DNA from 2 places in the Sinomonas atrocyanea genome. Region 2 is predicted to be linked to the other one. Evidence: riboswitches for the same ligand, from Rfam matches in the RefSeq annotation. Region 2 holds a riboswitch; the other holds the start of a gene.
What was found. Region 2 has a riboswitch for cyclic di-AMP ahead of SA2016_RS03080 (aggregation-promoting factor C-terminal-like domain-containing protein). Riboswitches for the same ligand answer to the same signal wherever they lie in the genome.
Positions count from the first base shown of each region.

Region 1: linked by a shared signal. The riboswitch ahead of SA2016_RS05360 (C40 family peptidase) and the one ahead of SA2016_RS03080 (aggregation-promoting factor C-terminal-like domain-containing protein) in region 2 are both predicted to bind cyclic di-AMP.

Region 1 covers NZ_CP014518.1:1,121,643-1,132,669, forward strand. The annotation lists gene SA2016_RS05325 (helicase-associated domain-containing protein) at 1-1,665, opposite strand, end outside; gene SA2016_RS05330 (hypothetical protein) at 1,667-1,936, opposite strand; gene SA2016_RS05335 (cold-shock protein) at 2,140-2,514, shown strand; gene SA2016_RS05340 (DUF3027 domain-containing protein) at 2,517-3,101, shown strand; gene serC (phosphoserine transaminase) at 3,233-4,366, opposite strand; gene SA2016_RS05350 (iron-dependent transcriptional repressor DtxR) at 4,572-5,267, shown strand; gene SA2016_RS05355 (M23 family metallopeptidase) at 5,683-6,474, shown strand; cyclic di-AMP (ydaO/yuaA leader) riboswitch at 6,680-6,846, shown strand; gene SA2016_RS05360 (C40 family peptidase) at 6,866-7,597, shown strand; gene SA2016_RS05365 (NlpC/P60 family protein) at 7,708-8,475, shown strand; gene SA2016_RS05370 (HNH endonuclease) at 8,775-9,275, shown strand; gene SA2016_RS05375 (nucleotidyltransferase family protein) at 9,239-9,973, shown strand; gene SA2016_RS05380 (DUF6457 domain-containing protein) at 9,966-10,256, shown strand; gene SA2016_RS05385 (molybdopterin molybdotransferase MoeA) at 10,253-11,027, shown strand, end outside.
Region 2 covers NZ_CP014518.1:643,520-654,546, reverse strand. The annotation lists gene SA2016_RS03115 (helix-turn-helix transcriptional regulator) at 1-647, shown strand, start outside; gene SA2016_RS21880 (hypothetical protein) at 770-1,261, opposite strand; gene SA2016_RS21875 (hypothetical protein) at 1,279-1,503, shown strand; gene SA2016_RS03105 (YhgE/Pip domain-containing protein) at 1,500-3,533, shown strand; gene SA2016_RS03100 (TetR/AcrR family transcriptional regulator) at 3,530-4,165, shown strand; gene SA2016_RS03095 (hypothetical protein) at 4,212-4,841, shown strand; gene SA2016_RS03090 (SixA phosphatase family protein) at 4,804-5,340, opposite strand; gene SA2016_RS03085 (winged helix-turn-helix domain-containing protein) at 5,398-6,231, opposite strand; cyclic di-AMP (ydaO/yuaA leader) riboswitch at 6,866-7,058, shown strand; gene SA2016_RS03080 (aggregation-promoting factor C-terminal-like domain-containing protein) at 7,066-7,881, shown strand; gene SA2016_RS03075 (hypothetical protein) at 7,989-8,975, opposite strand; gene SA2016_RS03070 (response regulator transcription factor) at 9,143-9,883, shown strand; gene SA2016_RS03065 (sensor histidine kinase) at 9,886-11,027, shown strand, end outside.

The DNA of each region.
Region 1 (11,027 bases), 480 kb from region 2:
GGGATCGGCGAGGAGCGCGAGCCGGCGGGCCAGGACCGGGTCGAGGTACCCGGGCGCGACGGCGGTGAGGTCGGCCTGGAGCAGCACCTTCTCGACCCCGGCGGGCAGGAGCTCCGCGAGGCTCGCGCGGGCGGCGTCGAAGTCGTCGCGCAGCACGGCCTCGCCCACGCCGGTGAGGGCGCCGGACCCGGTGACGCCGAGCAGGGCTGCTTCCGCGAGGACCGCGTCGAGCAGGCCCCGCAGCCGGCGCGCGAGCCGCGGCTGGAGCCAGTCGATCCTGGTGCGGATCGACTCGGCGTCCACGACGGGCACGCGACCGTTGGACTGGGCGCTCTCGTGGGAGAGGGCCGCCGCCACCTCGAGGATCCGGCGCCGGACGCTGGGCGCGTCGGAGCGCTGGCCTTCCCCGGACAGCGGCGCAAGCTGGTCGCTGCCCTCGCCGGACATCGCCAGCGAGGCGACCCGGGGGGTGTCCAGCCATACTGTCGCGAGCACGAGCCACTGCTCGGGCCGCGACAGCGCGAGCCATGCCTCGGCCCCGGTGGCGCGCCACGTCGAGGTGTCCGGGTCCAGGCTCAGGACCCTGGACGCGGCCGCGAGCTCGAGCGCGAACACCGCGGCGTCGGCGTCGGTCCGCAGCGTCGCGGTGAGGCGGCGCATCTCGCGCGTGCCCACGCCGCCGGAGCGCAGCGTCTCGATGGGCCGCTCGGCGGCCTCGACGGCGAGGGCGCTCACCGTGCGCAGGACGTCCCCGATGGCCCCGAGCGCGGCGTTGCGGCGCAGGGCGGCCGTGGTGGTCGCGAGCGCGGCCGGCGGCGGGGACATCGCGAGGTCGGGGACGATCCGCCCGCCGCGGAGCGCGAGCCCGGCGGCGCGCGGGAGCTCCACATGCTCGTCGTCCAGGGCCACGAGGAGCCCGTGGGTCAGGAGCCAGTCGACCGGGTTGTCCGTCTTCTTCCCGGGCCGCACCCGGGCAGCGGCGTGGGGGACGGCGCCGACCGGCCAATGGGCAAACTTGGCCAGGACTTCGGCGGTGCGCGGCGGGGCGCCGTCGAGCGACTCGGGCAGCGCCGCCCACCGCTCGAGCGCGTAGGCCGCCGCGATGTGGTGCTCGACGGGCTGCTGCTGGCCCTCCGGCTGCAGGGCCGCGTTGGCGTTGACGATGCGGGCGGCCTGCTCGGCGAAGACTGCGGACGTCGTGGCGAGGTCCGTGTACGGCCGCCCGAGCCCCGCGGGGTAGCTGCCGAGGACCTCGCGGACGCGGGCCACGGGCTGGTAGTAGCGGCGACGGCTGCCGGAGGCCGAGTGGATCGTGTCCGGCGGATCGGCCCGGTACAGGAGGGCGAGCTGGGAGAGGGTGGCGAGGATGGTCTCCAGCGTTCCGAGCGTCGCATTGCCGACGGCGTGGCGCAGCTCGACGGCGCTGCCGCTGCGGCCCTCGTCCTCGTTCGTGGTGAGCACGAGGGCCTCGAGGACCTCGAGCTCCGGCTTGGTGAGCCCCTCCAGGGCCCGCTGCAGGCTGACGCGGGCACACGCGCGCGCCGCCAGTGCTGCGAAGTCGGGGACGCCGGGCATGATCAGGTCCGGGCGCGCCAGGAACAGGCGGCGGAGGGAATCGTTGCCGCGGGCCGACAGTTCCTCGGCGAGTGCACGGATCGATGACATGCTAGCGGCGCCTCCGTTCGATGACGGCCCCCACAATCGCTGCCCCCATGAGGATGAATGCCACGGGAAGCCCGTAGAGGGCCAGGGCGCCGACCCACGCCGGCTCGGACGCGCCAGCTGCGGCGGTGCCCAGCGTCACGGCCCAGGCCGCCACCGAGACCACCGCCACGATGACGCCGGCCGCCGTGACGGCCTTGCGCCAGCCGGGTGTGCCGGAGCCCTTCGCGGGCTCGTGGCGCGCCGGAGGGCCGAGGGGGTCCTGATGAGGCACGGATGGCACCATGGCTCCAACCTAACAGCGCCCGGGCCCGGGCGGGGGCAGCGCCCCGACTTTCCGCGCGCGAGCCGGTAGCCTAGAGGCAGTACAGCATCCCGCCGGTGAAGAGATCACCTCCCGCGGCCAGCGTCCGCGCTTGCGCCACGGCAGCGGCGCGGGCGTTTCCCTTCGAGTCCTCACAGATGGGGGTTGTGGCAGTGCCAACTGGCAAGGTCAAGTTCTTCGACAAGGCGAAGGGCTTCGGGTTCATCGCGGGCGACGATGGGCAGGAGGTCTTCCTGCCCGGTTCGGCCGTGCCCGCCGACGCAGAGGTCAGGACGGGCACCCGGCTCGAGTACGGTGTCGCGGACGGCCGGCGCGGTCCCCAGGCGCTCTCCGTGCGCGTCCTCGAGAAGCTCCCGTCGGTCGCCCGCGCCAAGCGCATGCCTGCCCGCGAGCTCGCGCCCATCGTGCAGGACCTCGTGAGCGTCCTCGACAACCTCTCCGGGCAGCTGGCCAAGGGCACGTACCCGGAGAAGGGCCACACCATCGCCGCCGCCCTGCGGCGCGTCGCCGACCAGCTCGACGCCTAGCCATGGCCGAGGAAACCTCCCGTTCCCAGCCCGCCGGACCGGCCGGCGCCGTGAAGCGCAAGGCGGGCGTGCCGGTGTGGCGCGTCGGCAAGCCGGACGCGTTCCTGGCCGGCGCGGTGGACACCGCCCGGTCGGCGCTCGCCGACATCGCGCGCCCCGCGGACATCGGCGAGCACCTCGCGGCCAAGAGCGAGGGCGAGCGCGTGGTCACGCACCTCTTCGAGTCCCGCCTCCCCGGGTACCGCGGCTGGCAGTGGTTCGTCACCGTGGCCCGGGTGGCCCGCTCCAAGAGGGCCACGGTGAACGAGATCGGCCTTGTGCCCTCCGAGGACGCCGTCCTCGCCCCCGAGTGGGTGCCCTGGTCGGAGCGCGTCCGCCCCGAGGAGCGCGCCGCGGCCCACGCCGACGCGGGCGAGGAAGCGCAGGATGCCGGGACGCACGACGGCGAGGGCTCGCCGTCCGAGGCTGGCTCGCCGGCGACGGAGGAGACTGCTGCGACGGCGGCGACCGGCACGGCGGCGGAGGTCGCTGCGGAGGCGGACGCTGCCTCCGCCCCAGAGGCCGCTCCGGAGGCCGACGAGGACTGACCCCGGCGCGACCGTCCGCGACTCGCCCACGACCCCGGCGGGCCCCCACCGCTCAAGGTGGGGGCCCGCCGTCGTGCGTCTTCTCCGCCAGTCTTCGCTGTGCGGCGCCGCGCTCTCTGCGGCGGTGGGCCTCAGCCCCGGAGCTGGGCGACGACGTAGTCGATCGCCTGCGTGAGCTTCGTGACGTCGTCCGGCTCGATCGCCACGAACGTGGCGATGCGCAGCTGGTTGCGGCCGAGCTTGCGGTACGGCTCCGTGTCCACGATCCCGTTGGCGCGCAGGACCTTGGCCACCTGGGCGGCGTCCACCGAGTCGTCGAAGTCGATCGTCGCGATGACGTTGGAGCGGTCGGCCGGATCTGCGACGAACGGCGTCGCGAAGTCCGAGGCCTCGGCCCAGCCATACACCCGTCCGGCCGAGTCGGCCGTCCGCGCGGCGGCCCACTCAAGGCCGCCCTGGGCGTTGAGCCACTCGATCTGGGCGTTGAGGCCCACGAGGGTCGTGAGGCTCGGCGTGTTGTACGTCTGGTTGAGCTTCGAGTTGTCGATCGCGGTCTTGAGGTCCAGGAAGTCCGGGATCCAGCGGCCGGAGGCCTTGATCTCCTCGGCGCGCTCGAGCGCGGCGGGGGAGAACAGCGCGAGCCAGAGGCCGCCGTCGGACGCGAAGTTCTTCTGCGGGGCGAAGTAGTACACGTCGCTCTGGGAGACGTCGACGGCGAGGCCGCCGGCAGCACTGGTCGCGTCGATGACCACGAGCGAGCCCGGGTCGGCGCCCTCGACCCGCTGCACGGGGGCAGCCACACCGGTCGAGGTCTCGTTCTGGGGCCACGCGTACACGTCCACGCCGGCCTCGGCGCGCGGGGCCGGCCGCGTCCCTGGCTCGGAGGTGATGATCGAGGAAGCCTCGAGGAACGGCGCCTTGTCCGTGGCCTTGGCGAACTTGGACCCGAACTCGCCGAAGGAGAGGTGCTGGGCCTTGGAGCGCACGAGCCCGAAGGATGCGACGTCCCAGAACGCGGTGGAGCCGCCGACGCCGAGGATGACTTCGTAGCCCTCCGGCGCGGCGAAGAACTCCTTGAGGCCTTCGCGGACGCTCCCCACGAGGTTCTTCACGGGGGCCTGGCGGTGCGAGGTGCCGAGGAGTGTCGAGCCCGCCGCGGCGATCGCGTCGACCTGCTCCTTGCGGACCTTGGACGGGCCCGCCCCGAAGCGGCCGTCCGCCGGCAGGAGCTCGGCGGGGATCTGAAGCTGGCTGGTATCGCTCACGGGGGCGCCTCCTAGGGGATCCGGGTTGGGGGCGGGGGCTCGAGCCCTCCCGCCCCGGATCAAGTGTGCCGCACCCGTGATGGGGCGTGCGAATCCATCGCCGCCTGGTATCCGGCAGCTAATCTGAGCAGATCAAAATAAGCTAGACTCGCTGTGGGGCGGTGAAGCGCACCGCCCGTCCCGCCGCCAGGAGCCCGCCCCGCGCATGTCCGACCTCATCGATACCACCGAGATGTACCTGCGAACCATCCTCGAGCTCGAGGAGGAGGGGATCACTCCCCTGCGTGCGCGCATCGCCGAGCGGCTCCGCCACTCGGGCCCCACGGTGTCGCAGACCGTGGCGCGCATGGAGCGCGATGGGCTGGTCGTCGTCTCGGGGGACCGGCACCTGCAGTTCACCGAGCAGGGCCACAAGCGCGCCGTCGAGGTCATGCGCAAGCACCGCCTCGCCGAGCGGCTCCTCTCCGATGTGATCGGCCTCGACTGGCCGTACGTCCACGACGAGGCGTGCCGGTGGGAGCACGTCATGAGCGAGCGCGTGGAGCGGCGCCTCTACGAGCTGCTGGGGCGCCCGAGCGAGTCGCCCTACGGCAACCCGATCCCCGGCCTGGAGGCCCTCGGCGGCGAGTCGTCCGGCGGGTTCGGGGACGGAGTGGTCACGCTCGTCGAGGCCATGGGGGAGTACTCGGCCGGATCCCGCGTCGTCGTGTGCCGCCTGGCCGAGCCGATCCAGGTTGACCCCGAGCTCCTCACCCAGCTCGAGGAGGGCGGCATCCGCCCGGGGGCGAAGGTGTCGCTCGAGCGGGTCGGCGACTACATCTCCGTGCGGGTCGCGAGCGTGGACGGCGCCCTCGAGCTGCCCGCAGAAGTCGCCTCGCACGTCTTCGTCTCCGTCGGCTGAGGCGTCCCGCGCAGTCCCGTGTGGCCTAGATCGCACAGGTCTTCACACAATCCGACAGAATCTCTACCCGGTGGACTAATTGCTACCGTCCCGTAGTTTGTGAGCGATATCTCACTAAAGGTCACGGCAATATTACGGTGCTCCGTCATGGGCCTATGCTGGAGGCGGCGGCGAGACATCGGCGCCGTTCCGCCCGCACGCCGAGCTCTGCCAGCGGGAAGGGACCACAGCACCCGACGGCAGAGGCGGGGGACCCACCGACGGCGGCCGCGTGCCGCCTTGGGGTGAAGCCGCAGCACGCTCGGAGTCCTGCCCCGGCCTCGGCCGCGGGGGCCCCGCGCGGCTGGGCCGAGTCCGGACTCTCTGCCTCGAACCCGACAGCTAACCACGCAGGCGATGACAGAGAGGGAATCGCTTGACCCAGTCAGCCGTGCGCGGCCGACGGCGCGCGGACGTGCCTCCGCGCCCGCGTGCAGCCGTCCCCGTTCCCGGCGCCGCCCGCCGAGGCCGCCGGGCTGCAGAACGCCGTGGCCCGATGCGCCAGCTGGCCGAGATCGCCAGCGTCGCCGGGGTGGGGCAGAAGGCGGGCGTCGCGCTCGCGGCCACCGGCCTCGTGCTCACCGTGACCGTCCCGACTGCCACCCAGGGCGCCGCCGCGACGGCCGCCTCCTCGGACCAGCCGCAGGTCACCGCCGCGGCGGATGCCGTGGTCCCCTTTGCCCGAGCCTCCGTGGGCAGCGCCGCGGACCCGGACGGGCGCCTCAAGCAGATGCTCGGCGCCGAGTCCGCGGGCGGCATCACGCCGGCCCAGGCGCAGCACGCCCTCGGCGCCCCGCTCGCCACGATGGAGCGGACCTCGCCGTTCGGCTACCGCGTGAGTCCCGTCACCGGCGCCCCGGACGAGTTCCACCGCGGCCAGGACTTCGCAGCGCAGTGCGGCACCGCCGTAAGGGCGGCGGCGGGCGGCACTGTGACCTTCGCCGGCTGGCACCCCTACGGCGGCGGAAACCGCGTGGTGATCGACCACGGCAACGGCCTCGAGACCACCTACAACCACCTCTCCTCCTTCTCGGTCTCCGTGGGGCAGAAGGTGGAGCGCGGGGCGGCCATCGCACTCAGCGGCACCACCGGCGCCTCCACCGGGTGCCACCTCCACTTCGAGGTCATGGTCAACGGCGAGGTCGTTGACCCCAACGGCTGGCTCTGAGGAGACGCCGGCGGGCACTCGCCGTCGTCTTCTTCCCCGCCCCGCAAGGGATCCGAGGGGCTCCCGGGAAACCGCCGTGTCCGTTTCGTGATGACCTGTTTTCTGGCTGTGATCCGAATGTGACATTTCGGGCGCCCTCAGGTAAGGTCGTTCCTGTTCCAGCTCCTACCAAGTTGGAACATCCGGGAAGAACGCCGAGCTCTGCCACTTCCCGGAGCCGTTCGCACATTCCGTCTGGCAGAGGCGGGGGAACCACTTTCGGCCTTCTGTTGTCTGGGAGGCCTTGGGGTTAAGCAGCCTGGCTCCGCCAGGCGGCCGGATACTTTCCATCCGAACCCGACAGCTCACCTCGTAGGCATTGGGAGAGGCTACAACTGTGTCGACTCGCACGTTGACTGCGCGCCATCGCGCCCTGCCGGTTCGCACGAGCCCACTTGAGGCTGTTGCGCACGCGGTTTCCGGCAACGCCGGCACCATCGGCCGCCAGGCGGCGGTCATTGCGGCGGCTTCGGGGCTGATCATCAGCGCCGGACTCCCCGCTCAGGCAGCAGAGACCTCCCGCGAGGCCTCCGCACTCTCCGACGTGGCCAGCGCCTCCGCGCCGAGCGTCGTCGCGTCCAATGAAGCCCAGGTCTCCTTCGAGCGCCCCGCCGTGACTTCGGTGGCGGCGCCGATCGTCGAGACGGCAGCCGGGCAGGCAGCACAGTCCACTGCTCCGGCCGCTTCCCTGGCCCCCGAGGGCAGCCTCAGCGTCCAGTCGTCTGCGCCGCGCCTCGCGGCCGCGGCCAGCGCTCTCGGCTCGACTCTGGCAGGCATCGCCTACACCGGCATCGGCCACCCCTACGTGTGGGGCGGCACGACCCCCGCCGGCTGGGACTGCTCGGGCTTCACTCAGTGGGTCTACGCTCAGGCTGGCATCAGCATCCCCCGCGTCCAGGCGTGGTCCATCATGCACCAGACGGCGACGCCCGCCCCTGGTGACCTGGTGGTCCAGAACGGCGGCGCGCACGTGGGCATCTACGTGGGCAACGGGATGATGATCAGCGCTCTCAACCCTTCCCAGGGCACGCTGCTCCATGCGGTGAACGCTACCGGCTCGTCCGTCTTCTACACCCTCAACTGAGACCAATCCGCATCTGGGCGGCGCGATGGACCGTGACCATGGCGCCCCTCCTTCAGGGCTGACCCCCTGCTGCCCTGAAGGACACGAAAACAGAGAGAGAACCCCCTGATATGACCACTCGTGCAGGCATTGCCCGTCACCGCGCGGACAACACCTCCTCGCTGGCCGTCATTGCGAAGGCCGTCACCGAGAACGCAGGCGGCGTCGGCCGCCAGGCCGCGGTCATCGCCGCGGCCGGCGGTCTCGTCCTCACCGGCGGCGTCGCTGCCAACGCCGAGGCGCCCTCGCAGCGCGAGGCCTCCGCCCCGGCCGCACTCGACGTCGCGAACGCCGTCCAGGCCCCCATCTCCGCCGAGGCCAACGCCAACGTGAGCTTCGAGCGCCCGGCCGTCCAGTCCGTCGCTGCCCCGGTCGTCCAGGCCCCCGCTCCCGCGCCGGCCGCCCCCGTCGCCCAGGCAAGCTCCGAGACGCAGGTCGCCCCGGCCCAGGTCCAGGCCGCCGCCTCCACCACGGTCAGCACCCCGGCTGCGAAGCCCGCCGCCTCCTCGGGCATGGGTGCCGCGATCGCCGCCGCCGCGTACGCGCAGCTCGGCGTGGCGCAGGACTGCACGATGCTCGTGACCAACTCGCTGGCTGCCGTGGGCATCCACTACCACGGCTGGCCGGCCGGCTACCTCTCCCTCGGCCGCACCGTGAGCGCCGCCGAGGCGCAGCCGGGCGACCTCGCCTACTACGCCGACGGCGGCATGGGCATGGCCCACATCGCCGTCTACGTCGGCAACGGCATGGCGGTCCACGGCGGCTGGAACGGCGGCACCACCGCGCTGTTCAGCGTCAACGTCGGCTCCGGCCCGGTGTTCATCCGCGTCGGCGGCTGAATCAGCTGATCCTCTGAGGGCAGCGAACGGCCCCAGATCGTCCTCGACGGCGCCCCTTCCGTGACGGGAGGGGCGCCGTCGGCGTCTGAGCCCCACGGGCTCCCCGGGGTCCTCGGAGAGTCCCTGGAGACCGCCCTCGGGAGGTGTCCGGCAGGTGAAGCTTGGCGGGCGCGTCGGTGCCCACGGCGCCCCCGTTCGTTGAATGGTGCGGCAGTTCAGTACTCTTGGAGAGTCAGCCCGGCTATGCACAGGGCAGCCGGCCCTGTGCCCCTGACCGGGTACGGCCGTGAGGAACGCGCATGCGCACACTCGTTCTCAATGCTGGATACGAACCGCTCGCGGTGGTCACCTTCCGCCGCGCGCTCGTCCTGGTGCTCGCCGGAAAGGCGAGCGTCGTGGCGGAAGACGGCGAGCCAGTCGTCGGACCGCGCGACGTGCTCGGGCGCCCGTCGGTGATCCTGCTCCATCGGTACATCAGGCCACGGCGGACCCATGTGACCGCCGTGAGCAGGCGAGGCGTGCTCCGCCGGGACGCCCACGCGTGCGCGTACTGCGGCAAGGCCGCCCACACGGTGGACCACGTGCTTCCCCGCTCCCGCGGCGGGGGCGAGTCCTGGGAGAACCTCGTGGCCTGCTGCCTGCGGTGCAACAACGTCAAGGGCGACCACACCCCCGCGGAGATGGGCTGGAAGCTGCGCTTCACGCCGTCCGAGCCCGTCGGCGTCGTGTGGCAGATCAAGGAGCTGGAGAAGCCGGTGGCCCAGTGGGGCCCGTTCCTCGCCCCGGAGTCGGCAGCCTGACGCCGCCGCAGCCGGGGCCCGCCTACGACGCGGTCGTCCTCGCGGGCGGCCGCGCTTCCCGACTGGGCGGCTTCCCGAAGCCCCAGCTGGCCTACCGCGGTGCGACCCTCCTCGAGCACGCCCTCGCCGCCGTCGCAGCGGCCCGCTCCGTCGCCGTCGTGGGACCGGCGCCCGGGGAGCCGGGCGGACCGCGCCCGGGCTCGGGCGCTTCCGGCGCCGGAGAACCCGGCCGCGTGCTGTTCACACGGGAAGAACCGCTGTACACAGGGCCGGTCGCGGCGCTCTCCGCGGGCCTCGAAGCCCTCCCTCTCGGGCACGGCGGCCGACCGGGCTGGATCGCGGTGGTCGCAGCGGACCTCCCGCGCCCCGCGGACGCCGTCGCCGCGCTGCTCGAGGCGGCCTCCGCCGAGCCCGACTGCGACGGGATTCTGGGCGAGGACGCCGACGGGCGCACCCAGCCCCTCCTCTCGCTGCTCCGCCGGGACCCGCTGGTGCGCGCCCTCGACGCGCTGTCCCGCGACGGCGGCCTCGCCAACCGTCCGATGAAGCACGTCATTGCTAGGCTGGGCCTGCTGCCCCTGCGGCTGCCGCCGGGTTCCTCGGCCGACGTCGACACCTGGGACGCCGCGCGGCGCTGGGGCATCGAGGGCCCGGACGTGCCGGGCCGAGCGCCACGGCAGGAGGATGCCCATGAGTGACCCAGAGAAGGACGCGCTGCTGCGCGCGTGGTGCGCGGAGCTCACGCAGGAGCTCGGGCTCGGAGACCTCGACGTCGACATCGACGCGGTCCTGGGGCTCGCCGGCGTCGCCGCCCACTCAGTGGTGCGCCCCGCCGCCCCCCTCACGACCTTCCTCGCGGCCTACGCAGCCGGCCTCGCGGCCGGGAGCGGGCGGGCCGAGCCCGCCGAAGCCATGCGGCGAGCAGTGGCCGAGGCCCTCGAAGCCGTGAAGTCCCGCAGGTCGGCCGGGACCGAGGAATGACCCCCGGCCCGGACGCGGCCGGCCCCCAGCACGCACTTCACCTCACGTGGTCCGAGGCCCGTGCCGTCGCCAGCGCGGCGGCCAGCCCGCTTCCGCCCGTAGAGGTCCCGCTCGCCCGGGCCCTGGGCCGCACCCTCGCAGGGCCCCTCACGGCGCTGCGGGACATGCCGCACTACACCTCCTCCGCGATGGACGGATGGGCCGTGTGCGGCACCGGCCCCTGGATCATGGCCGAGCCCGGCGAGCCGCTCACCGCCCACCAGGCCGTTCCCATCGTCACCGGCGGAGCCCTGCCGCCGGGGGCTCGCGCGGTGCTGCGGCGCGAGTACGGGGAAGTGGCCCCCGACGGGGAGGGCCTGCCCCACCTGCGCCTCTCCGCCGGCGCGCCCCCCGGGGCCCCCGGCGGCGGCGCGGACCTCCGCCCGGCCGGTGAGGAGGCCCGCGAGGGGGAGACCCTCCTGAAGGACGGGACAGAGCTCGGGCCGGCCCAGCTGGCCCTCGCAGCCCTGGCCGGCCATGACACCCTCCGCGTCGCAGGCCGGCCGCTCGTCAAGCTCGTGCGCACCGGCGGCGAGGTCGTCGAGAGCGGACTGCCCGGTCCGGGCCTCGTCCGCGACGTCTTCAGCTACCTCATCCCGCCGCTCCTCGAGGCCTACGGAGGCATCCTCGTAGCCCACGAGAAGATCGGCGACGACGCCGCCGAATGGGGCGCCGCCCTTGCCGACCGGCCCGAGCGGGGGCCGGGTGTGCCCGACGGCGGCGCGGCGGGGT
Region 2 (11,027 bases):
GGGCGCACATGATCGACCTGCTCGAGCACTGCGCCCTCTCCCAGCGGACCCCGGTCCCGCAGGAGACCGTGCGCCCCGCGCTCCGGCAGCTCCTGGCCTCCGTGGGGACCGTGCCGGCGCTCGTGCTGGGGCGCCGCACGGATGTCCTCGCCGGAAACCGGCTGGCCTTCCTGCTCCTGGCCGACTTCCCCGCCATGCCGGTGGGCGAACGCAACCTCACCCGCTGGATGATCCTGGACCCCGCGGCACGCGAGCTCTTCACGGACTGGCACGCGGTCGCGGCCGAGGCGGCGGGCGCCCTGCGGGTGGACATCGGCCGGCACCCCAACGACCCCCAGGCCAACCAGCTCGTCGGCGACCTCGCCGTGCACAGCGAGGAGTTCCGGCAGTGGTGGGCGGGCCACCGGGTCGTCACCACGCACGCGGGGACGCTCCGCCTGCGCCATCCGGTGGTGGGCGACCTCGAGCTGTCCTTCGAGGACCTCGCCCCGCGGCACGATCCTGACCAGACCCTGCGGGTCTTCACCGCCGCCCCGGGGTCGGCCTCCGCAGACTCCCTCGCGCTGCTGGGCAGCTTCGGCGCGGACAGCTTCACCGACAAGGCGCCCGACGGCGCCGACCGCCCCGCTGCTCCCCGGCGCCCCTGACGCCCCTCCCTACTCCGCGGGCCCGAACGACCGGCGCCGCAGGCTGCGGCGCTGCGGCACCCGACCGCGCCCGCCCGGCTTTGTACTGACCGGTCAGTTTTCCTATAATCGGTAGCATGCTTTCAGTTAGTGCTCTGCGAGTCGCCGGTCGGCACGGCGACCTCGTGCCCCCCACCTCCTTCGACGCCGCCCCCGGGGAGCTCACCCTCGTCCGCGGCGACGGCCAGGAGCACCGCACAGCCCTTGCCCTGGCCGCCACGGGCCGCTGCGCCCCGAGCGGCGGTATGGCCCGATGGGGCGCCCCGCGCGGAAGCGCGCGCAAGGACCTCAGGGCGCTGCGCCGCGCGAGCGCAATCGTCGACGCCCCCGCGATCAACGAGGCCGAGCTCCATGTGCGGGTGCGCGACCTCGTCGCCGAGGACCTCGCCCTCCTCCCCCGCCGCCATCGCGGCCCCCTCCGGCCCGAGGCGTGGCTCACCGTCAACGCCTTCGCTGACGTCGCGGGCGAGTGGGCCCAGAACCTCCCGGCCGCGCGCCGCACGGAGCTCCTCACGGCGCTCGCGCTTGCCAACCCCGAGACCGGCCTCCTCATGCTCGACTCCCCCGACCGCCACGCGGACCAGGCGTCGGCGTGGCTGCCGTTCCTCGCCGCGACCGTGGCCCGCGGGGGCGGCCACTCGCCGTCGTCGCCGTCGTCGCAGACATCCCCGAGGGCTGGGACGGCCCGAGGGCGGAGATCGGCAACGCCGCCGGGCACTGCCCGGAAGCGCATCCCGACGCCGAGTCCGGACCCGCAGCGCCCGGCGGAGCGGCGGTCCCCGCGGGTGCGCGGGCCCGGACGGAGGTGCCGGCATGACCGTCCTCCGCCTCGCACGCTCGGAGCTGAAGCGCATGACCTACGGGCTGCTGCCGAAGCTCATGATCCTCGCGCTCACCGTGGTCCCGCTCCTGTACGGTGCCGTGTACCTGTACGCGAACTGGGACCCCTACAAGAACCTGGACCGGATCCCGGCCGCGCTCGTCGTCGAGGACCAGGGCGCGCAGCTGCCCGACGGCTCACGCCTCGACGCCGGCGGCAAGGTCGCCGAGGGCCTCGTGGACGGGCACCTCTTCGACTGGCACCGCGTCACCAGCACCGCGGAGGCCGACGAGGACGTCCGGACAGGCACCTACTCGTTCTCCCTGACCCTGCCGGCCGACTTCTCCAGGAACCTCGCCTCCCCGGCAAGCTTCGACGCGGCGCACCAGGCCATGCTCAAGGTCACGACCAACGACGCGAACAACTACCTGCTCTCAACGATCGTGGACAAGGTCACGACCGCGGTCCACGACTCCGTGGCCAAGCAGGTCGGGACGGACACGGCGGCGCGGCTCCTCTCGGGCTACGGCACCATCCACGCCCAGCTCGCCTCCGCCTCGGACGGCGCGGACAGGCTCGCCGCCGGGCTGGACACGCTCAAGGGCGGCTCGGCCCAGCTCGCCGACGGGGCCTCCCAGCTGCACGCCGGGGCGGACCAGCTCGTGGCCGGCCAGGAGCGCCTCACCAGCGGCGCCGCCCAGCTGCGCGATGGGTCCGCCCAGCTGGCCTCCGGCCTCGACACGCTGCGGGCCAAGAGCGCCACGCTGCCCGCAGACACCCGGCGCCTGGCCGACGGCGCCGCGCAGGTCGCCGCAGGCAACGCCGCCCTCAACAGCAAGGTCCAGGCCGCGGCCAGCGCCGCAGACGCCGCCAGCGCGGCCCTTCCGGACCGCGCCCGCCAGACCGCCCAGGCCCTCGTGGCCTCCGGCGTGCTCACCCAGGCCCAGGCAGACAGGGTCGTCTCCGACCTCGCCGCCCAGGCCTCGGCGCCGGCCGCCGACGCCGCGAAGCAGCTGCACACCGCCGCCGGGCAGGTCCAGCAGCTCGCGGCCGGCTCCCAGCAGGTTTCGGACGGCGCCGCCCAGCTAGCCTCGGGCATGCCGGCCCTCACCGGGGCGATCGGGCAGGCGGACGACGGCGCCCGCTCGCTGTCCGCGGGGGCCGCGCAGCTCGCGTCCGGCCAGCAGGCGGCGCTGGACGGGGCCCGCACCCTCGATGCCGGAGCCGCGAAGCTCGACACCGGCGCGGCCCAGCTGAGCGACGGCGCCGCCCGGGCCGACGCAGGCTCGCACGACCTCGCCCGGGGGCTCGCGGCCGGAGCGGGGAAGGTCCCCAACCCGTCCCAGCAGCAGACCCAGCAGCTCGCGAACGTGATGGGCGATCCCGTGGCGGTCGACCATGCGGCGCAGACCAAGGCCGCCTCCTACGGCGCGGGCCTCGCCCCGTTCTTCCTCTCCCTGGCGATGTGGGTGGGCATCTTCATGCTGACCCAGGCCATGCGTCCGTTCACGCTGCGCGCCCTGGCCTCGAACGCCCCGGCGTGGAAGGTCGCGCTGGGCGGCTGGCTGCCGTTTGCCGTGGTCTCGGCCGCACAGGCCACGCTCCTGACCGGGGTCGTGGACTTCGCCCTCGGCCTGGACCCCGCGCACCCGCTGCTCATGTGGCTGTTCCTCCTGCTCGGGGGCATCGCCTTCAGCGCCCTGATCCAGGGCATCATTGCGCTGCTGGGCACGAGCGGGAAGTTCGTGGTGCTGATCCTGCTCATCCTGCAGCTCGTCTCCTCGGGCGGAACCTTCCCCTGGCAGGTGACGCCCACGGCGTTCCAGGTAGCGCACCAGATCCTTCCGATGGGCTATATGGTGACGGGCATGCGCCACCTCATCTACGGCGGGGACATGTCCGGGATCCTGCCGATCGTGCTGGGCCTGATCGGCTACACGCTGCTGGGCGGGGTGCTCAACCTCCTCGGCACCCGCAAGAACATGACGTGGCGGCTCAAGACGCTCCAGCCGGAGATCACGGTATGAGCCGGGCGACGCCCCGGACGCGCGGGACCCGGCAGCGCCTCTTCGACGCCGCGATCGAGCTGATCGGCCAGCGCGGGGCCGAGGCCGTGACGGTCGACGAGATCGCGGCGGCCGCGGGGGTCGCCAAGGGCACCGTCTACTACAACTTCGGCAGCAAGAACGAGCTCGTGGCCCAGCTCCTCGAGTACGGCATGGGAATCCTTCTGGAGGCCCTGCGGGGCCCCGCGGCGGAGGCCAGACCGGGCGCGGACGTGCTCGCCGAGGTCCGGGGCATGGTGGGCCGGGCGCTGGGGTTCATCGAGGGCTACCCGGCCTTCGTGCGGCTGTGGATGGGCGAGCAGTGGCGCGCCGGCGGCACGTGGCAGCCGGTGCTGGCGGGGATGCGTGCCGCGGTGCTGGCCGAGATCCGCGCGGCCCTGGAACGGGTGGCCGGGAAGGTCCCGCCGGTTCCGGGCCACGATCTCGGGACCGTGGCCACGGCCCTCTTCGGGGCTGCGTTCATGGTGGGCGTGGACCGGGTCTCCGCCGTCCCCGCGAAGCCGGCCGGGCCCGCCGTCGAGGCCGTGGTGGCGGTCGCCGCGGGCGCCTTCGGCCTCCGGGAGCCTGCCGACGACACGATGTCACACCAGTAACATCAGCCACACCGGGAGCGGCGCGGACTGCTGTCACACTTGAGGCATGGCCAGCCGTTTCCGCCCCCTGCGCACGAGCGCCCGGGCGACGCTCTGGGCCGCTGGCGCGGCCGTCCTCCTGTGCGTCATCGCGGCCCTCACACTGGACGGCAGCGCGGCCTCCCTCGCGCTCGCGGGCCTCGGCGCCTTCGTGGCCTGCGCGCTGTACGCCGTGCTGGGGATGTCGCGCTACCTCGTCGCCGGGCTGGCGGTGGTGAGCTCGTCGCTGGCCATCGGCTCGGCGCTGGCGTTCCTGCGGCTGCTCGGCCTCGCCTGGGACCAGGACCCGAACACGGTCACGACCGTCTCGAGCCGCGACGCCGACCCGTTCTTCTTCGGCGCCCTCGTCGCTGCCGGGGTCACGCTCGCGGTGCTGCTGGGAGGAGCCGTCTGGCCCGAGTCGCGCAGGCCTTCCGTGCGGCGACGCCCGGCCGCCGGTGCGGGCGCCCGGCGCCCGGGCCGCGCGCCGTCGTCCGCCACCAGGATGGTCCCCCAGGGGCCGGCGCCGGCGCGCCCCGCGCCCCGCGCCCGCGCCACCGCGGCGCGGGCCCCTCAGCGGCCTGCTGCGCCGCGCACGCCGTCGCCGACGCGGAGCCGGATCAGCCCTTCTTCTTCGAACGCGGCACGGCGAAGCTGACCAGCCGGGCGTCCTGGCCGTCGAGCTCGGCCCACGGGGTCTCGGTCTCGAAGACGGCCAGCCCCGTGGTCGGGAAGTGGCTCGCGGCGTCCATGTAGGCGTCCTGGTCCGAGTCGCGGGAGGCGAGCCGCAGCGCGAGGTCCTGGACGCCCGGCATGTGGGAGACGATCAGCAGGGCCCGGACGGTCTCCGGGACGTGGTTGACGACGGCGAGCATGCGCGCCGCGCTCGCCGCATACAGGCCGGACTCGAGCTTCGGAGTCGGCGCCCTGTCCCCGAGCTCCTCGCAGACCCACGTGGTGGTCTGGCGCGTACGCAGTGCCGTGGAGCAGAGGATGAAGTCGGGGATGATGTGGTGCTTCACGAGCCACTTCCCCGCCTCCGGGGCGTCCGCGTGCCCGCGCTCGGCGAGTGGCCGGTCCGCATCGGGGACCCCCTCGGGCCAGGCGGCCTTCGCGTGGCGGAGGACGATGAGGCGCTTGAGGTGGTGCTTGCTCACCCCACTAGCCTACGGCCGGGCCGCCGGGGCCGGCCGCAGGACCGGAGGGGAGCCGCGCTAGATCGAGTACTCAGGCGCGGCCCAGACGATGACCTCGGGGTGCTCGTAGAAGCGGTAGCCCTGGCCCCGCACGGTGCGCACGGTGTTCGCGAGCCGGCCGAGCTTGGAGCGCAGGCGGCGGATGTGGACGTCGATGGTGCGCTCGTTCGGCACTTCCTCCGCGTTCTTCCACAGGCTCTCGAGGAGTTCGTCCCGGCTCACGGTGCGGGTGCCGTTCTCGACGAGGTAGTTCAGGAGCTCGAACTCCTTGAAGGTGAGGTTGAGCGTCTCGCCGTCGAGGTGCACCTCGCGCCGGGCGAGGTCGATGAGCACGCCGGCCGGGCGCGGCTCGGACGCGGCCGGCCGCGGCTCGGGGCGCTGCTGCCGCACCGACACCGTCGGGTCGCCGAAGGTGGAGCGCACGACGTCGAGCGGAGACCCCGGCGCGCTGGCGGGGGCCACGGCAACCGCGGCATAGCTCTCGACGCCCTCCACGAGCGACTGGGCATAGGCGCGGATCTCCTGGGCGATCCGGGCGATCGAGGTTCCCGCCGCGGCGGCCTGCTGCTCGGAGAGCCCCACATAGAGCACGAAGCCGTGGGCGACGTTGTCCGCGGCGACCGCGCGGACCGGCTCGGCGCCCGGCTGGATGACCGGGGTCGGGGCCGTCATGGGCGAGACGTCCTGGACGCCAGCCAGCGGCGAGGTGCGGGCCGCCGCGGCCGCGGCGCCGTGCTGGTACGCCTCGGCGGGGCTGCCGAAGTGGGCATTGAAGGGCTGCCGGTGGCCCGGCTTCTGCGCCTTCTGGGCATTGCGGACAGAGATGTGGACGTAGCCGGATGCAACAGACATGGATGAACCTCGTGAGACTGCTAGCCGTGATGGCTTTCGAATGCGGAGCAGATGCGCCCGCCTGGCGGTGGATGCCCGACGCTGGGCGGCGAAAAGACTGGGCTGAATGCTGGGGTGGTGCAGTTAGCTCGACATTCGACAGCAGCGTGCGGATCGACCGGAGGGTGTCCCGGCGAGGCGGCTGTCTGCGGCTGCAGGTGCTGCTGAGTCTTTGTTCACAGTGAGAGTGTGTCCCGTAACAATGGCTACAGGCAAGTAACAATGTCGTTTTCGTCTCACTATGCGAGACGAACCCCTCTTCGTGTGCCAAGAATCACGATTCGGCGCGGGGGCGATGTGAACAGATATTTTCAGAGTTTCGAGAAGCGGACGCCTCCTTGTCGAACAATATTCGGTTGTCCAGACCTTTTGGTCGGTCCACATCTCTTGGCGGTCGATCTCACAGCGTGGACGTGACTCGACACCGGAGGGCGCCGCACCTTTGTGGGACTGGACATGGACTGACCTCATGGTCTACTTGCACGCGCACGCATGCCCAGGCCCGCCCAAATGAATCTGCTGTTACCCAAATGTGACAATCAGGGGCCGGTTCCCCTACAGTGGTCTGGTGCCCGCCCTACGGCTGGCATCCCTCAGGCCTTGTCCGCCGAGCTCTGCCGACGGCCTGGGGGGAGGTAGGAGGCAGAGACGGAGGACCCACTCAGCGGCCGCGCCCAGTTCTACGGGCATTCTTGACGGCCTCGGGGTGAAGCCCTTGCCACTGGCAGGGCCGGATGACTCTCATCCGAACCCGACAGCTAACTTCGCAGGCGCAAACGAGAGGCCCTTACGCTTGTGAGCAAGACCCCAGACCGCGCTTCCGCGCGCCCTCATGGCCGGCGTCGAGCCGTCACCACCAACCGTTCCGCCCTGGCCCGCGCTGCGAGGAAGGGAACTGACCGCTTCGGCAACCGGAGCGCCGTCGTTGCCCTGTCCCTCGGCCTCCTCGCCGTGGCCGGCGGTGGGGCGGCGGCCACCGCGAACTCCGCGGACCTCGCCCGCACCGCCTCGGTGACGGCCCCCTCGGCCTCCGCCGCGGCGCCGAGCCCGAGTTCCGACAACGCCCTCGCCCAGGCGAGCAGCGATGCGCGCACGGCGACGGACAAGGCTGCTGCTGACAAGGCGGCCGCCGACAAGGCTGCTGCGGCCAAGGCCGCCGCGGACAAGGCAGCTGCTGACAAGACGGCATCGGACAAGGCCGCCGCCGACAAGGCTGCTGCTGACAAGGCGGCCGCCGACAAGGCCGCCGCTGACCAGGCGGCCGCGGCCGCTGCGAAGGCCGCCGCAGCGGCGCAGCCGGTGAACGACCCGGCGGCCGCCCAGGCCTACGCCGCGAGCCGGCTCGCGGCGTTCGGCTGGGGCCAGGACCAGATGAGCGCCCTGATCACGCTGTGGAACAAGGAGTCGGACTGGTCCACCACGGCCACCAACGCGAGCTCCGGCGCCTACGGGATCGTGCAGGCCCTCCCCGGCAGCAAGATGGCTTCCGTGGGCGCGGACTGGCAGACCAACTACAAGACCCAGATCGACTGGGGCCTTGACTACATCAAGAAGAGCTACGGCTCCCCCGCGAACGCGCTCGCGTTCCACCTCGCCCACAACTGGTACTGAGGGCTGCCGTCCGGCACAGCGCCGGACGCTGCCGCAGCGCACGACGGCGCCGCCCGCCTCACGTTCGAGGCGAGCGGCGCCGTCGTGGTCTCCAGCGGGCGGTACCGCTAGTTCGAGGTGCCGGAGCCGGTTCCCGTACCGAGGATCATGACCGTCTTCGCCGCCAGGCCGTCCTTGAGTGCCACGACGTTCACGGTGTCGCCCTGGGCGAGGGTGGCCGTGGTCGAGGACCCGCTTCCGGACGCGCCCTGGCCGCGCGTCCCGCGGGCGGCGACCTGGGTCGAGGACGAGAGCGTGTAGGTCTGCTGGAAGCCGTCGCTGCTCTTGACCGTCACGGACTGCCCGGAGGCGGTGGTCACGGTGCCGGTCTGCTCGACCATCGTGACATTCGCGTTGTCCTGCACGACGACGAACTCGCCGTGCAGCATCTGGCCGAGCATGCCGATGCCCACCCCGCCAGCGCCGCCGATCCCGCGCGTGCCGCCCTGGAAGCCCTGGGCGTTCCGCCCGCCCTGGGTCCCCGTGCCGCCCTGCTGGCCGCTGCCGCCCTGCGAGCCCGTACCGCCCTGCGGCCCGAATCCGCCCTGGCCGGCGGCCCCGCCGAAGCCGTTCGCCGCGCTGCCGGCCGTGGACGGGCTGGAGGAGTTTGCGGCCCACACGGCCGCGCCCGCACCACCGGCGATCACGACCGCCGCCGCGGCGGCCGCGACGCCCTTCTGCGTCGACGTCAGGGCGCGCCACCGGGCGCCCGCGGAGTGCGGGTCCTTCCGCGGGGCGGCACCCCAGCCGGGAGCGGACTGGGCGTAGAGCTGCTCCGGCGGGGCGCCCCAGCCGCCAGCCGGCTGGCCCTGCTGGGGTGCGCCCCACCCAGGGTACTGCTGCGTCTGCTGCGGCGCGCCCCAGCCCGGGTACTGCTGGGTGGGCTCCTGCGGTGCGCCCCAGCCGGGGGCGGGCTGAGCGCCGGGCTGCCGGGCGCCGTCGTGCCCGCCGTACTCGCCGTCGTGCTCGCCGTACGGCGGGGCGGCCGTCTCCTGCGGGACGGTGGGCTCCGCGGGGTGGTACTCGTCGGATCGGGGTGCGTCGCTGTGGGCCATGGTGTCCTCCTGGAACGTGGGGCTGTCTGATCTCAGAGTTGGCCCGGATGCTGTGTCGGGGCTGTGCCGGCCTCCTGCGGCTACTGTGACCGGACTAGGCTTGCGTGCACAGGGCGTTCACAGCCCGCGCTCAGGCTCGGGCAATCCGTCACAGGGAGGCTGGAACCATGGCAAGCCCCTTCTCCACCAACAACCTGCCGGCGCTGACCCACCCCGACGGCACGCCCATCCGTGCGCTCGTAGTGGACGACGAGCCGAGCCTCTCCGAGCTGATGAGCATGGGCCTGCGCATGGCGGGCTGGAGTGTCCAAGTGGCCTCCGACGGGCCCTCGGCCGTCAAGGCCGCCCGGGAGTTCAGGCCCGATGTCCTCGTGCTCGACGTCATGATGCCCGGGTTCGACGGCGTCGAGGCGCTCACGCGCATCCGCCAGTTCATGCCCGAGGTGCCCGCGCTGTTCCTCACCGCCAAGGACGCCGTCGAGGACCGCATCACGGGCCTCGCGGCGGGCGGGGACGACTACGTCACCAAGCCGTTCAGCATGGAGGAGGTCATGCTCCGCCTGCACCGGCTCGTCCAGCGCTCGGGCGTGGCCGCCCAGGACGATGCCGAGCTCGTCGTGGGCGACCTCGTGCTCAACACGGACACTCGCGAGGTGACCCGCGGGGGCGACGACATCCAGCTCACCGCGACGCAGTTCGAGCTCCTGCGCTACCTCATGGAGAATCCCAAGCGCGTGGTCAGCAAGGCCCAGATCCTCGACCGCGTCTGGCAGTACGACTTCGGCGGCCAGGCGAACATCGTGGAGCTCTACATCTCCTACCTGCGCAAGAAGATCGACGTGGACCGCGCCCCCATGATCCACACCGTCCGCGGCGCGGGGTACGTCATCAAGCCAGCAGAGGCATGACCATGAGCAAGCTCTCGGGCGCGGAGCCGCGTTCGGGGCGCAGCTGGCTCCACCCCGACACCTGGCACCTGAGGACCAAGCTCGTGCTGGTGGTGATGCTCCTGCTCGTCGGCATCTGCACTGTGGTCGGGACCCTCCTGTACGCGACCATGGACCGGGTGCTCACCCAGCAGCTCGACGGGCAGCTGGCGCAGGCGAGCCACCGCGCCGTGGAGTTCGGCGCTGCCTCCAGCGGCCTGCGCCGCGATCCGCTGGACGCCCCCGGCCAGGGCGCCGGCACCCTCAGCGCCCGGATCAGCAACGGGGTCCTCGTCACGAGCGGCCTGCGCACGGCCGACGGCAAGATCGTCTCCATCACGCAGTCCGACGCCGACGCGCTCGCCTCGCTCCCCGTCGTCGACCAGGGGCCCGGGGGTCCCCCCGGCGGCGGGGCGACGAACGCCGTCGACCGGCGCCTCAGCGCCGGATCCTTCCGGCTGGTCGCCGTCCAGGTGGCCAGCGGCGACGTCGTGGTGACCGGGCTTCCCCTGACCTCGATGCAGGCGACGCTCGGCTCGCTCGTGCTCACCACCGTGACAGTGTCCCTCGGCGGCCTCGTGCTCGTCGGGCTGCTCGGCACGGTGATCATTCGGCGCACCATGAAGCCGCTGGACGAGCTCTCCCGCGTGGCCGGACAGGTGGCGCAGCTGCCGCTCGAGGCCGGTGAGGTGGCCCTCGCGGTGCGCGTTCCCGACTCGGCCGCGAATCCCGGGACGGAGGTCGGCCAGGTCGGCAGCGCGCTCAACCGGATGCTGGACAACGTCGCCGGCGCCCTCGAGGCGCGTCAGGCCTCGGAGATGAAGGTGCGCCAGTTCGTGGCCGACGCCTCGCACGAGCTGCGCACCCCCCTCACCGCGATCCGCGGCTACACGGACATGCTGCGCCTGACGGAGCCGCTCACGGAGCAGGGCGCCGAGTCGCTCGGGCGCGTCGAGTCGCAGTCACTGCGGATGTCCCGCCTCGTGGAGGACCTGCTGACGCTGGCCCGGCTCGACGAGGGCCAGCCGCTCAAGCGGGGGCCGGTGGACCTCACCCAGCTGCTCGTGGAGACGGTCACGGACCAGAAGGTCATCGCGCCGGACCACGTGTGGCGCCTCGATCTGCC